Regions from separate parts of the Leminorella grimontii genome, predicted to be linked through region 3. Evidence: predicted binding sites of a transcription regulator. Region 3 holds the regulator's gene; each other region holds the start of a gene.

What was found. The regulator Fur, encoded in region 3, represses iron uptake genes when iron is present. The targets are predictions, from matches to a motif close to ATAATAATGAGAACNACTATCAA.
Region 1: V8L73_RS05475 (Nramp family divalent metal transporter) is a predicted target of Fur. The motif match lies at 2,642-2,664, and genes of this name have one in related genera.
Region 2: sodA (superoxide dismutase [Mn]) is a predicted target of Fur. The motif match lies at 2,208-2,230, and genes of this name have one in related genera.

Annotation. Positions count from the first base shown of each region.
Region 1 is NZ_CP146357.1:1,144,853-1,149,056, reverse strand. Features, by position in the region: gene chaA (sodium-potassium/proton antiporter ChaA) at 1-111, shown strand, start outside; gene V8L73_RS05480 (NADP-dependent oxidoreductase) at 285-1,319, shown strand; gene V8L73_RS05475 (Nramp family divalent metal transporter) at 1,373-2,608, opposite strand; gene V8L73_RS05470 (isoaspartyl peptidase/L-asparaginase family protein) at 3,331-4,204, shown strand, end outside.
Region 2 is NZ_CP146357.1:4,081,213-4,085,416, forward strand. Features, by position in the region: gene fdhD (formate dehydrogenase accessory sulfurtransferase FdhD) at 334-1,122, shown strand; gene fdhE (formate dehydrogenase accessory protein FdhE) at 1,179-2,090, opposite strand; gene sodA (superoxide dismutase [Mn]) at 2,324-2,950, shown strand; gene V8L73_RS18635 (zinc ribbon domain-containing protein YjdM) at 3,240-3,578, shown strand; gene yiiM (6-hydroxyaminopurine reductase) at 3,688-4,204, shown strand, end outside.
Region 3 is NZ_CP146357.1:2,558,706-2,562,909, forward strand. Features, by position in the region: gene cstA (pyruvate/proton symporter CstA) at 1-721, shown strand, start outside; gene V8L73_RS11910 (YbdD/YjiX family protein) at 807-1,001, shown strand; gene V8L73_RS11915 (CobW family GTP-binding protein) at 1,132-2,181, shown strand; gene fur (ferric iron uptake transcriptional regulator) at 2,404-2,853, shown strand; gene glnS (glutamine--tRNA ligase) at 2,976-4,204, opposite strand, start outside.

The DNA.
Region 1 (4,204 bases), 1.4 Mb from region 3:
GTGCTTATCCTGTGCCAAAGCTCGTTTGCGACGGGCAGAACCAACGTGCTTAACGGAACGGCCCATCTGGCCATGTTTGTCGCCTATTTGTTAGTACTGATGATGGGTTGATTTTCCTTTGAATTCCGGTCGGTCTATTGACCGGAATTCTTCACTTCGCCAAAACCGCCGCACTGTCACACATTCACCATCATCCCAAGAAAAAGCTGTCTATTTCCCCCTCGCCGCAGTAGCTTGTCGACTATCATGTTTTTTAATTCTCATCTGAAACAGAGGGTTCTAACATGTCCCAAAATGCCAACGTCAATCGCCGAATCGTTCTGGCTTCTCGCCCCTACGGCGCTCCTACCGCAGATAACTTCCGATTAGAGCAGCAGCCTATTCCTTTGCCTGGTTCGGGAGAACTGCTTCTGCGCACCGAATGTTTGTCTATAGACCCCTACGTCAGAGGGCGCATGAGCGATTCGCCGTCCTACGTTCCCCCGCTGGAAGTCGGTGACGTTATCTGCGCCGGTACGGTAAGCATCGTTGAACGCTCTAATAATCCCGAGTTTAAAGAGGGCGAGCGGGTTCTCGCCGCTGCCGGTTGGCAGGACTATTTTCTCAGCAACGGAGAAGGCCTGCTCAAGCTGGACGACGCCTTTCCTCAGCCCTCCTACGCATTAGGCATTCTCGGCATGCCCGGCTTTACGGCCTATATGGGGCTGTTGGATATCGGCCAGCCTAAGGAAAATGAAACGCTGGTGGTTGCCGCCGCCAGCGGCCCGGTTGGCGCAACCGTAGGGCAAATCGCTAAGCTCAAAGGCTGTCGGGTTATTGGCATCGCAGGCGGTGAAGAAAAATGCCGTCACGTTGTAGAAACGCTAGGGTTTGACGCCTGCCTGGATCATCGCCAGCCCGATCTGGCGCAGCGCCTGGCCTCTGCCTGTCCTGAGGGCATTGATATTTACTATGAAAACGTCGGCGGTAAAGTGTTCGACGCCGTACTTCCGCTGCTGAACGCCCGGGCGCGCATTCCCGTCTGCGGCATGATCTCACAGTACAATGCCACTGCCCTTCCCCCCGGCCCCGACAGATTAAACCTGCTGGAAAGCATCATTTTGAAAAAGCGCATCCGCATGCAGGGTTTTATCATCACACTGGACTACCCCCACCGCTACGGCGAATTTATCCAGCAGATGAAGCAGTGGGTATCCGAAGGGAAAATCAAATACCAGGAGCAGAAGGTAAAAGGCTTGGAAAACGCGCCAGCGGCGTTTATCGACATGCTTGAGGGGAAAAACTTCGGCAAGGTTGTTGTTCAGATAAATAACGAGTAGCGAGAAGCCAAGCTGCTAATAATCCAAGAACTAACCGGAACGCCTTGTTCCGGTTAGACTATCCTAAAAAAGCCCATCAGTAGATAAACGTTCAGCCCCACCACCAGCGTAACGATCGCTTTGCCCACGTTCTGCATCCAGCGGCCGTTGACCATATCCCCCATCAGCTGTCGGTTGCCCGTCAACATCAGCAGCGGGATCAGCGCCAGCGCAATGCCAAAGCTCAAAAATACCTGGCTGGTTATCAAAATGCGGGTAGCGTCCATTCCGCTCATGATCACAATAAGAGAAGGCAGCATGGTGACTACGCGTCGAACCCAAAGGGGAATGCGTACGTGAATAAACCCCTGCATAACGACCTGTCCGGCCATGGTTCCAACTACGGTAGACGAAAGCCCCGCTACAATCAGGCTTAGCGCAAAGGTCACGGCAGCGAATTTGCCAAGCAGAGGCTCTAGCGTAACGTAGGCCTGATCCAATTCACTGATCCCCGTATGGCCGCTAAAGTGAAAAACCGCGGCAGCCATCGCCATCATAGACAGATTAACAAAGCCAGCGATGGTCATCGCGACGGCCACGTCCCACTTGGTCGCGCTATAGCGTTCCTCGCGCGTTCCCTTTGAGTTTTGCGTCAAGGCCGAGTGCAGGTAAATGACGTGGGGCATAATAGTCGCGCCCAAAACGCCCGCAGCCAAAAACACCGCGTCGTTGTTTGCCAATCCCGGCAGCAGCATGCCCTTTGACAGCGCCTTCATGTCCGGAGCGGAAAAGAACAACTCAATAATGTAGGCGCAGGCGACAAACAGTAGAAACGCGCCGATAACGCGCTCAAGCGGCTTATCGCCCCGACTTTGCAGCATGAGAATCAGAAAGGTACAGGCACCGGTAATTAGTGCGCCTTGAAGCAGGCTGACGCCCAGCAGCAGCTTGAAGCCGATAGCGGCGCCGATAAACTCGGCCAGATCGGTCGCGATAGCGATTAATTCAGCTTGAACCCAGTAAAACCAGACCAGCGGACGAGGAAACCTGTCGCGGATGTGTTCCGCCAGATTTTTATTGGTTGCAATACCCAACTTGGCGGAAAACAGCTGAACGACCATCGCCATGATGTTAGCCCATACGACAACCCAAAGCAGCTGGTAGCCAAACGCGGAGCCGGCCTGAATGTTGGTCGCAAAGTTACCGGGATCGATATAGCCGATAGCGGCGATAAAGGCAGGCCCCATCAGAGAAAGCCTGGCCTTTCTCGTTATCTTGCTCGACCGTACTATGGCACTTGAATCAGACATTCTGCGCCTCCTCCCGTTAATCTTTATGCTTAAATGATAATGATTCTCATTACCAATATCAAGAAGGTTATACGTATCGCTCAAAGAGGAGCAATCAACGATTAAACCACTCCTCACGCATCGGGAGATACCGGCAGAACCTGTTGTGATTATACTACGTACGCCAAAAAAGCCACATCATTTATGCAACAATAATAAAAACATAAAGTAACAAATTTAACATTTATGCAGGGTAAAACGAAAAATGGTGCTGAACAACGCGAATGTGGGGAAAAACTATATGGGCAATAAAAAATCACCTTTTGACGAAAATACGCACAGTTTATTCTATATAAATGCTAGAAATACAATATATATTTCTAGGTATTAAATGAAATATAAAATATAAATTGAAGGTAGGCGCAAGAAAAACAGACAACGCATATAGCATAATGGGAAAAATAAGTTATCAATCTCAATTTTCTTATAACTTATTCATGTAATTCATGCTTTCGAATTTTACCTTTCTTCATACACGCCCCTATTGGCGGCACATTTCGCTTTACGATCAAGAGCCAAAGACATATAGTCAAAAAATAGGGGAAACGTGGGTGTTTCTCAATAATCGATTTTCCAACGACAAAAGGATATATAAACAGGCGCTGTCCTAAATGATAAAAAGCGACTGCGTTGGTTAATAAAATATTCTTAAATGAAGACAAACTAACGGATCCAGCAAAGAAATGAGTCGTATACCTGTAATCGCTATTCACGGTGGCGCTGGCGCCATCACTCGTTCGGCCATGACGGCAGAGAAAGAAGCCGAGTTTCGCAATGCGCTGACTTACATCGTCACCGCAGGGCAGTCCATTTTAGCAAACGGCGGCAGCGCGCTGGATGCCGTTACCGAGGCGGTTCGCCTGCTGGAAGAAAACCCGCTGTTCAACGCGGGGAAAGGCGCCGTATTTACCCACTCGGGCACTCACGAGCTTGACGCAGCCATCATGGACGGCGCCACGCTAAACGCAGGGGCCGTTGCGGGCGTAACCCACGTACGTAACCCTATTCTCGCCGCGCGCGCCGTGATGGAAAACAGCAGGCACGTGATGTTTATCGGCGAAGGCGCAGAGGCATTCGCCAAAACGCAGAATATTGAAATGGTCGATCAGGACTACTACTTCACCCAAGCGCGCTACGAACAGCTTCAGCGCGCGCTGTTGGATCAGGGCGTCGTGTTGGATCACGACGGCGCCTCGCAGGCCGCTCATGCTCCTCAGGGCGATCCAATCGATCCCGACAAAAAGTTCGGTACCGTCGGCGCCGTTGCGCTTGACGTTAACGGCAATCTGGCGGCCGCAACGTCTACCGGCGGTATGACCAACAAGCAGGTCGGACGCGTTGGGGATTCCCCTATCATTGGCGCAGGCTGCTACGCCAATAACCGTACCGTCGCCGTTTCTTCTACCGGTACCGGTGAAATGTTCATGCGCGCCGTTGCGGCCTATGACGTATCCGCACTGATTGAATACGCAGGGCTCACGCTGGATGAAGCGTGTCATAAGGTCGTTATGGAAAAACTGCTGGAAATTAACGGCAACGGTGGTCTTATTGCGGTGG
Region 2 (4,204 bases), 1.5 Mb from region 3:
CTAGTCTATCCGTTATAAAGGCCGTTTGTTACCACTCATAATTGGTAGAAAATCTCGCCAGATTGGACGAATTTAGTATCGCCCCGCCATTTAAACCTCAACGAACCAAACGATTAAACGATCAAGTCGAAGACAACTTTATTATACGAATATAAAATGGTCTCAAAATTGATCCACGTCCTAAATGTTACGAAAATTAACTTAATGTTGGACATTTTTGCACCATTTGTACATTCAATGTTAACTTTAAAATAATTTCCATCAAGCCCCTAACATCCGAAGGCCTATAGCGTGAACAGTGAAAAAATCCATAAAAGTGATGATAAAACGCCCATCGTTGGCGTAGAGTCTCTAACGGTTCGCCGGCACAACGCATTGACAAGCCCAGAGCAGGACTGGGTTGCGCAGGAAGTCCCCGTGGCGCTGGTCTATAACGGGATTTCCCATGTCGTCATGATGGCGACGCCGAAAGAATTGGATGAATTTGCGATCGGCTTCTCATTAGCCGAAGGGATTATCGAATCCCCAAGCGAGATTTATGGCATCGATGTTAATGTCGGCTGTCGCGGCATTGAGGTAGACGTCGAACTCTCAACGCGCAGATTCTCCGGCCTGAAAGAGCGCCGCAGGGCGATGGCGGGCCGCACCGGCTGCGGCGTATGCGGCGTGGAGCAGCTGGGCGAGGTTCTTCGCCCGATACCGACGCTGCCGTTTACCCAAACCTTCGATCTGGCGCTGCTGGACGGCGCGCTCCCCGGCCTGAACGACGTACAGCTGGTCGGCAGGCTGACCGGCTGTACCCATGCGGCAGGCTGGATTTCACCGGAAGGGAAAATGCTCGGCGGGCGCGAGGACGTTGGGCGACACGTGGCGCTGGATAAGCTTTTAGGCGTGCGGGCCAAGGCCGGCTGGAAGGACGGCGCGGTGTTGGTTTCAAGCCGCGCAAGCTATGAAATGGTTCAGAAAGCGGCGATGTGCGGCGTGGAAATCCTGTTCGCCGTTTCCGCGGCCACTACGCTTGCGGTGGAAGTCGCCGAGAAATGCAACCTGACGCTGGTCGGCTTCAGCAAGCCGGGCCGGGCGACGGTCTACAGCCATCCGCAGAGGATTGTTGGGGTGTAAAGATAAAGAAAAGGCGCGGATTACACCGCGCCCTTTTCTAATTTATGGCTTCCGCCTTATTCCCCTGACGGAAACATAAACGGGTTGATGCTGCTGCGGGCGAAGCCCTCTTCTTCAACTTTCGCATCCAGTACCAGCGACGCCAAGTCGTCGGCCACCGGCTCAACGTACTGATCCTGCTCCTGATACAGAATTTTCAGATAGCTGCCGCAGTCGCCGCAGCTTTCCGCTTTCACCGCCGCCTTTTCCGAGTCCAGCGACCAGTAGTCGAGCTTACCGCCCTGTTCGCAGTTGGTGCACTTCACCCGAACCATGTGCCATTCGCTTTCGCACAGGCTGCAGTGCAAATAGCGCAGGCCCGTTTCAGCGCCGATATGCACCAGGCTAGCTACCGGCGCGCTGCCGCAGACCGGGCAGAAGTGGCGGCCTTCGCCGTACTCGGTGCGCGCCTTGCCGGGAATTTGGCTGGCCATCTGCGCCCAATACAAAGAAAGCGCGGCCCACAGGAACGTCGCCTTATCGCTGCCGACCTTGCCGTATTCGCCGGCCAGAAGCGCGGTCGCCAGCGCTTCCCGCTCCTGAGAACTCATTTTTTGCAGCGATTCCAACACCGGCAAGACGTGTTCCGGCGCATCGGGCTGCAGCTCGGCGATAATGGACAACAGCAGCGTCTGCCAGTGTTCGCTTCTCGGATAAGTATCGGTCGCCAGCGGCGGCCTGTCGGAAGCGTTTTTCAGCACGTCGGTCAGGTCCAGCGTCAACGGATGGTCGTGACGAGCCTTATCCTGGGCGTCTACTACGCTTGCGGCAAATTCCAGATAGCTCCCCAATGGGCTGTCTTTAGCCAGTTGGCGCATGCGCTCAGCGCGGCGGGAATAGAGGCTCTTCAGGTTGGCAAACAGGAGCGGCGGGATCGCCGTAGGGTTTTTGCCCACCTCTTCCGGTGAAACAATGCGGATACTGCTCATGCTTTTGCTTCCTTAATCATTATTACTCGGTCAATGCAACAGAGCTTTGACATTTATTTAACTAAAGACTTTACCCGTAATCGAGGCGGAAGTCTCCCCCACCGATAGGAATTAACCATACAAACGATAATGATAATCAATTGATTAACAGTGCTATACTTGAAGGCGTTAAAGAAACCCGGCCGCTCGTCTTTGGTCTATGGCGGCATAACGTCCATTTTAAGGAGCACGCAATGAGCTACACTTTACCCTCGCTTCCCTATGCTTACGACGCCTTAGAACCCCACTTCGATAAGCAGACGATGGAAATCCACCACAGCAAGCACCATCAGGCCTACGTCAACAACGCCAACGCCGCGTTAGAGAGCCTGCCCGACGAGCTTAAGAACCTTTCCGCCGAAGAGCTGATTGCCCAGTTGGACAAGGTCCCGGCGGAAAAGCGTACCGCGCTTCGAAACAACGCGGGCGGCCACGCCAACCACAGCCTGTTTTGGAAAGGGCTGAAGAAGGGAACCCAGTTAACTTCTGAGCTCAAAGCAGCCATCGAGCGCGACTTCGGCAGCGTCGACGCGTTTAAAGAGAAGTTCGAACAGGCGGCCGCCACGCGCTTCGGTTCCGGCTGGGCCTGGCTGGTTTATAAAGACGGCAAGCTCGCCGTCGTCTCTACCGCCAACCAGGACAGCCCACTGATGGGCGAAAGCGTTTCCGGCGCCTCCGGCTATCCCATCGTCGGCCTGGACGTCTGGGAGCACGCCTACTACCTGAAGTACCAGAACCGCCGCCCGGACTACATCAAGGCCTTCTGGGACGTCGTCAACTGGGACGAAGCGGCAAAACGCTTCGCCGACGTGAAGAAATAACCTTTGTCGTAACGTCTCCACGATGCGGCGGCGAACCTTTCGCCGCCGCTCTGGCAAAAACTTGGCTTTATGCCCTTCTCTCTTTGATTTCCCTATTCTTTGCGCCAAAAATAACGCTTTTCTCCTCGCATTTTACCGTTTTTCTCAAGGAAAAGTGGATACGCTCTTTTTAGTAGATGAGCAAGAAGGCCTGGTTTTCCTGCTACTCTGCCTCAAACGGGTGATAAAATCGCCGGTTTATGCTAGGATGCCGCCTTACTTTTTGATTAGCTATTTTTAGGGAAAAATCATGAACTCTATTCCAGCCTGTCCGCTGTGCGCTTCAGAAAACACCTATCCGGACGGCGCGATGCTTATCTGCCCCGACTGCGCCCACGAGTGGAACCCCAACGAGCAGCAAGCGGCAGACAGCGATGAGCGCATCGTAAAAGACAGCAACGGCAACGTGCTGGCCGACGGCGACTGCGTGACCCTGATTAAGGATCTGAAGCTGAAAGGCTCTTCCACCGTGCTGAAAGTCGGTAGCAAGAGTAAGCCTATCCGTCTGGTCGACGGCGACCACGAGATCGACTGCAAAATCGACAACACCAGCGTGATGCTGAAAGCCTGCTTTGTGAAGAAGGTTTAAGGCCTGATATATCGCCGCCTCTCATGAGGCGGCCCTATCTTTAAGGCTAGACCGTCTCACTCTGCGCCGCTATGCTAAACTTTTCCTAGCTTAGCCAAGGCGGCCCACCATGAACTCCCCCAACGTCTTTATCGGAAAAATCCGCTCTTACGATGACCACGCCCCCAGCGCCATCGCCAAGCTGGCCGTTGACGGCGAACTGACGCTGACATCGCTCGGCTTCATGGGCGACGAACAGGCGGAAAAACGCCATCACGGCGGCGCCGATCGCGCGCTGTGCCACTATCCACGCGAGCACTATGCCTATTGGAAATCGCGCTTTCCACAGCAGGCGGAACAGTTCGCCGCGCCGCTGTTTGGTGAAAACGTTTCAACGCTGGGGCTGACGGAAGACAACGTCCATATCGGCGATATCTTTCGCTGGGGTAAGGCGCTGATTCAGGTGACTCAACCGCGCTCTCCCTGCTATAAGCTCAACTACCACTGTGCTATCGATAGCTTCGCCCGCGTGATGCAGGACAGCGGCCGCTGCGGTTGGCTCTACCGCGTGCTGGCGGAAGGCAAAGTGACCGCCGACGAGCCGCTGGAACTGGTCAGCCGCAATAGCGATATTTCCGTCGCCGAGG
Region 3 (4,204 bases):
GGCGCACATCTTAAGCCAAATCACCGGCCCGGCCATGATGGCCTTCTGGTATCACTTCGCCATTCTGTTTGAGGCGCTGTTTATCCTGACCGCCGTTGACGCAGGCACTCGCGCCGGCCGCTTTATGCTGCAAGACCTGATGGGCACGTTCGTCCCTGCGATGAGGCGTACCGACTCTTTACCCGCTAACGTCACCGCTACTGCGCTGTGCGTTGCCGCATGGGGTTACTTCCTCTATCAAGGAGTCGTCGATCCGCTGGGCGGCATCAACACGCTGTGGCCGCTGTTCGGCATCGCTAACCAGATGTTGGCCGCAATTGCGCTGACGCTCTGCGCCGTCGTTCTGTTCAAGATGAAGCGCGAGAGATACGCTTGGGTTGCCGTCATTCCAACCATCTTCCTGCTGGTATGTACGCTAACCGCCGGCTGGCAGAAGGTGTTTGACGCTAACCCGCGGGTTGGCTTCCTGGCGCTGGCCAAGAAGTATCAGGCCTCGTTGGATAAAGGCGAGATTCTGGCGCCGGCCAAGTCTCTCGATCAGATGAGCGCGCTGATTTTCAACAACCAGCTTGATGCCGGATTAACCATTCTGTTTATGCTGATAACGGTAAGCATCGTGGTGTTCGGCCTGCGCACCGCCTTTAAGGCCAACGCCAATCCGAAACCAACGGCCAACGAGGTGCCCTACGAACCTCTGCCAAGTTCAGCGACACAAAGCTGACTATTGATGTAAACTAAGAGCCTAAAAGCAGCCGCAGTGCGTTTTGCGGCTGCTTTCTTAAACCCGCGCTAAAAAAGGCAACGCTATGTTTGAAGATCTGGCGAAAGTAGGTCGTTATCTGGGACAGGCAGCCCGCCTGATGGTCGGCGTACCTGACTATGATACCTACGTTCAGCACATGCGCTTAACGCATCCTGACCAGAAGGTCATGAGCTACGAAGAGTTTTTCCGCGAGCGGCAGGAAGCCCGCTATGGCGCCGGAGGCGGTCGCTGCTGCTAGGACGCGTTCCTTAGCTGTTTATGTAGACCAAGGCCGGATACTAAAATAACGGCCAACGTGCGCAAACGGCTAAAGAACGCGGCCTGATGCAGGCCGCCGTGATCTATTACTCGGAGGTAGAACTACCGCTATGACTGCCCTTTCCCCGCTTCCCGTAACGATACTGACCGGCTTTTTAGGCTCAGGCAAAACGACGCTTATCAACCATCTGTTAAAAAACTACCCCAACGAAAAGATCGCTATTGTAGAAAACGAGTTTGGCGCCGTCGGCATCGACGGTGGCCTGCTGGAACGACGCGGTGACGTTGAGGTGATTGAATTAACCAACGGTTGCGTGTGCTGCAGCGTGCGCGGAGAGCTGACGGAAGCGTTAAAAAACCTGCTGACCCAGAGAGATGAAGGAAAGCTCTCTTTTGAGCGGCTCCTGCTGGAGACAACCGGCCTGGCAGACCCTGCCCCGATAATACAAACCTTTTTCGTTGACGACGTTCTCAGAGAGCGCCTGATGCTCGATGCCGTCATTACTCTGGTTGATGCAGAACATGCGCAAAAGCAGCTTAGTGAACACCGGGTCGCCGTTTCTCAAGTCGGTTTTGCCGACCGGCTGATTTTAACCAAGCTCGATCGCATAGATGAAGAGACCAAACGCCTGTTGCTTGAACGCCTGCGTGCGATCAACGCCAGAGCCGTCGTCTGCGAGGCCCGCAGCGGCAGGTTGGAAAAAGAGGCGTGGATAGGCATTGAGGCGTTTAATCTGGACGAAGGTTTTACCCTGAACGCTACCTTCACGCCTTCATTGAAAAACAGCGCTACACCGCTGCGATTCCGTCCTCTGGAGCAGTCTGACGCCTCCCGCTCGTGGAATGACGACATCACGTCGCACGTTTTTGAAGCTGGCGATGTGGATATCAAGCGCATCGGCGCATTTATGGAAGGCGCTATCGAGAAATACGGCAACGATATGCTACGCTATAAGGGCATTCTGGCCGTTGCGGGAGAACCCCGTAGGCTTATCGTTCAAGGCATACACCGCGTCGTAGGATTTGACTACGGCAGCGAATGGCGAGCGGATGAAGCACGTAAGACCATGCTGGTCATCATCGGGCGCAGCTTGCCCATTGACTCTCTTGAGCGGGAGTTTATGTCCTGCGTGAGTCAAAGCGAAGCTTATCCTCGGTAGGCTCGCAGCATAAGCGCCGTATTATGAAAAATTGCGATACGCAGTTTAACTGTTGAATATGCGATCTGGTGAAAAGTTATTTGTAAAACCTATTGATACTATCGGTTTTTCCAGCGCTTTCATTAGGTTTTCATTTCGCATCTCAGGCTCTATAATGATACATTATACTTTTGTTAAGTACCCGCTGGCTGTATCACGGCGCCCGAATTTAGGACACCTCGCATGACTGACAACAATACCGCACTGAAGAAAGCTGGACTAAAAGTGACGCTTCCTCGCCTTAAGATCCTGGAAATTCTTCAGGAACCGGAGAATCATCACGTCAGCGCTGAAGATCTCTATAAGAGACTCATCGATATGGGCGAAGAAATTGGTTTAGCGACGGTTTATCGCGTATTGAACCAGTTTGACGACGCCGGTATCGTGACTCGCCACAGCTTTGAAGGCGGAAAATCCGTTTTTGAACTGACGCAAAAGCACCATCACGATCACCTGATTTGCTTGGACTGCGGCAAAGTTATCGAATTCAGCGACGAATTTATCGAGCAGCGCCAGCGCGAAATCGCTGATAAATACAGCATTAAGCTGACTAACCACAGCCTTTACCTTTACGGTAAGTGCAGCTCCGGCGACTGTCGTAAAGACGAAAGCGCCCATGATGCAAAGAATTGATAGCTGTTCTTTCTAAAAACAACGCCGGCATTAGCCGGCGTTGTTGTTTCTGCCCGTAAAAAATCTTTTTTAGGTAAAAAAATACCCGCGTTAACCGCGGGTATTTTGCCTTTCTTAGGAGATCAGGCCGCGTTCGAAGCGCCCCAGGTATCTCTCAGCCCGACGGTTTTGTTGAAAACCAGCGCATCGGCCGTTGAATGACGCCTGTCGGCACAGAAGTACCCTTCACGCTCAAACTGATAGGCAAACTCCGGCTTCGCCGACTTCAGAGAGGGCTCCACAAATCCGTGAACCACTTTCAGCGACTCAGGGTTAATAGTCGACAGGAAGTCGTCCGCTGCGCCCGGGTTCGCCACGCTAAACAGGCGATCGTAAAGGCGGAATTCCGCCGGCAGCGCGTGCGCCGCAGAAACCCAGTGGATGACGCCTTTAACCTTACGTCCGTCCGCAGGATCTTTGCCCAGCGTCGCTGCGTCGTGGCTGCAGTAAATCGTGGTGATATTACCTTCTGCATCCTTCTCGACGCGCTCGGCCTTAATCACGTATGCATGTCTTAAGCGAACCTCTTTGCCCAGCACCAGGCGTTTATACTGCTTGTTAGCCTCTTCGCGGAAGTCTGCGCGATCGATATAGACTTCATTGCTAAACGGCACGGTGCGGGAGCCCATTTCCGGGCGGTTCGGATGAACGCCGACGGTCAGGTTCTCTTGATGTCCCTGCGGCAGCGTTTCAATAACGACCTTCACCGGATCGAGCACGGCCATCGCACGCGGCGCGTTTTCGTTCAGGTCATCGCGGATACAGGTTTCCAACGCTACCATTTCTACGTTGTTATCCTGCTTGGTTACGCCGATGCGGCGACAGAATTCGCGGATAGAAGCGGCGGTATAGCCGCGGCGACGCAGGCCGGAAATCGTCGGCATGCGCGGATCGTCCCACCCTTCTACGACCTTCTCCGTCACCAACAGGTTCAGCTTGCGCTTGGACATGATGGCGTATTCCAGATTCAGGCGAGAAAACTCGTACTGGCGCGGGTGACAGGGAATGGTGATATTATCCAGCACCCAGTCATACAGGCGGCGGTTGTCCTGAAACTCCAGCGTACACAGCGAGTGGGTGATCCCTTCCAGCGCATCGGAAATGCAGTGGGTAAAGTCGTACATCGGGTAGATGCACCACTTATTGCCGGTCTGGTGGTGTTCAGCAAACTTGATGCGGTAAAGCACCGGGTCACGCATAACGATAAACGATGAGGCCATATCGATTTTCGCGCGCAGGCAGGCGGCGCCTTCGGCAAACTCGCCGTTTTTCATCTTTTCAAACAGCGCCAAGTTCTCTTCTACGCTGCGAT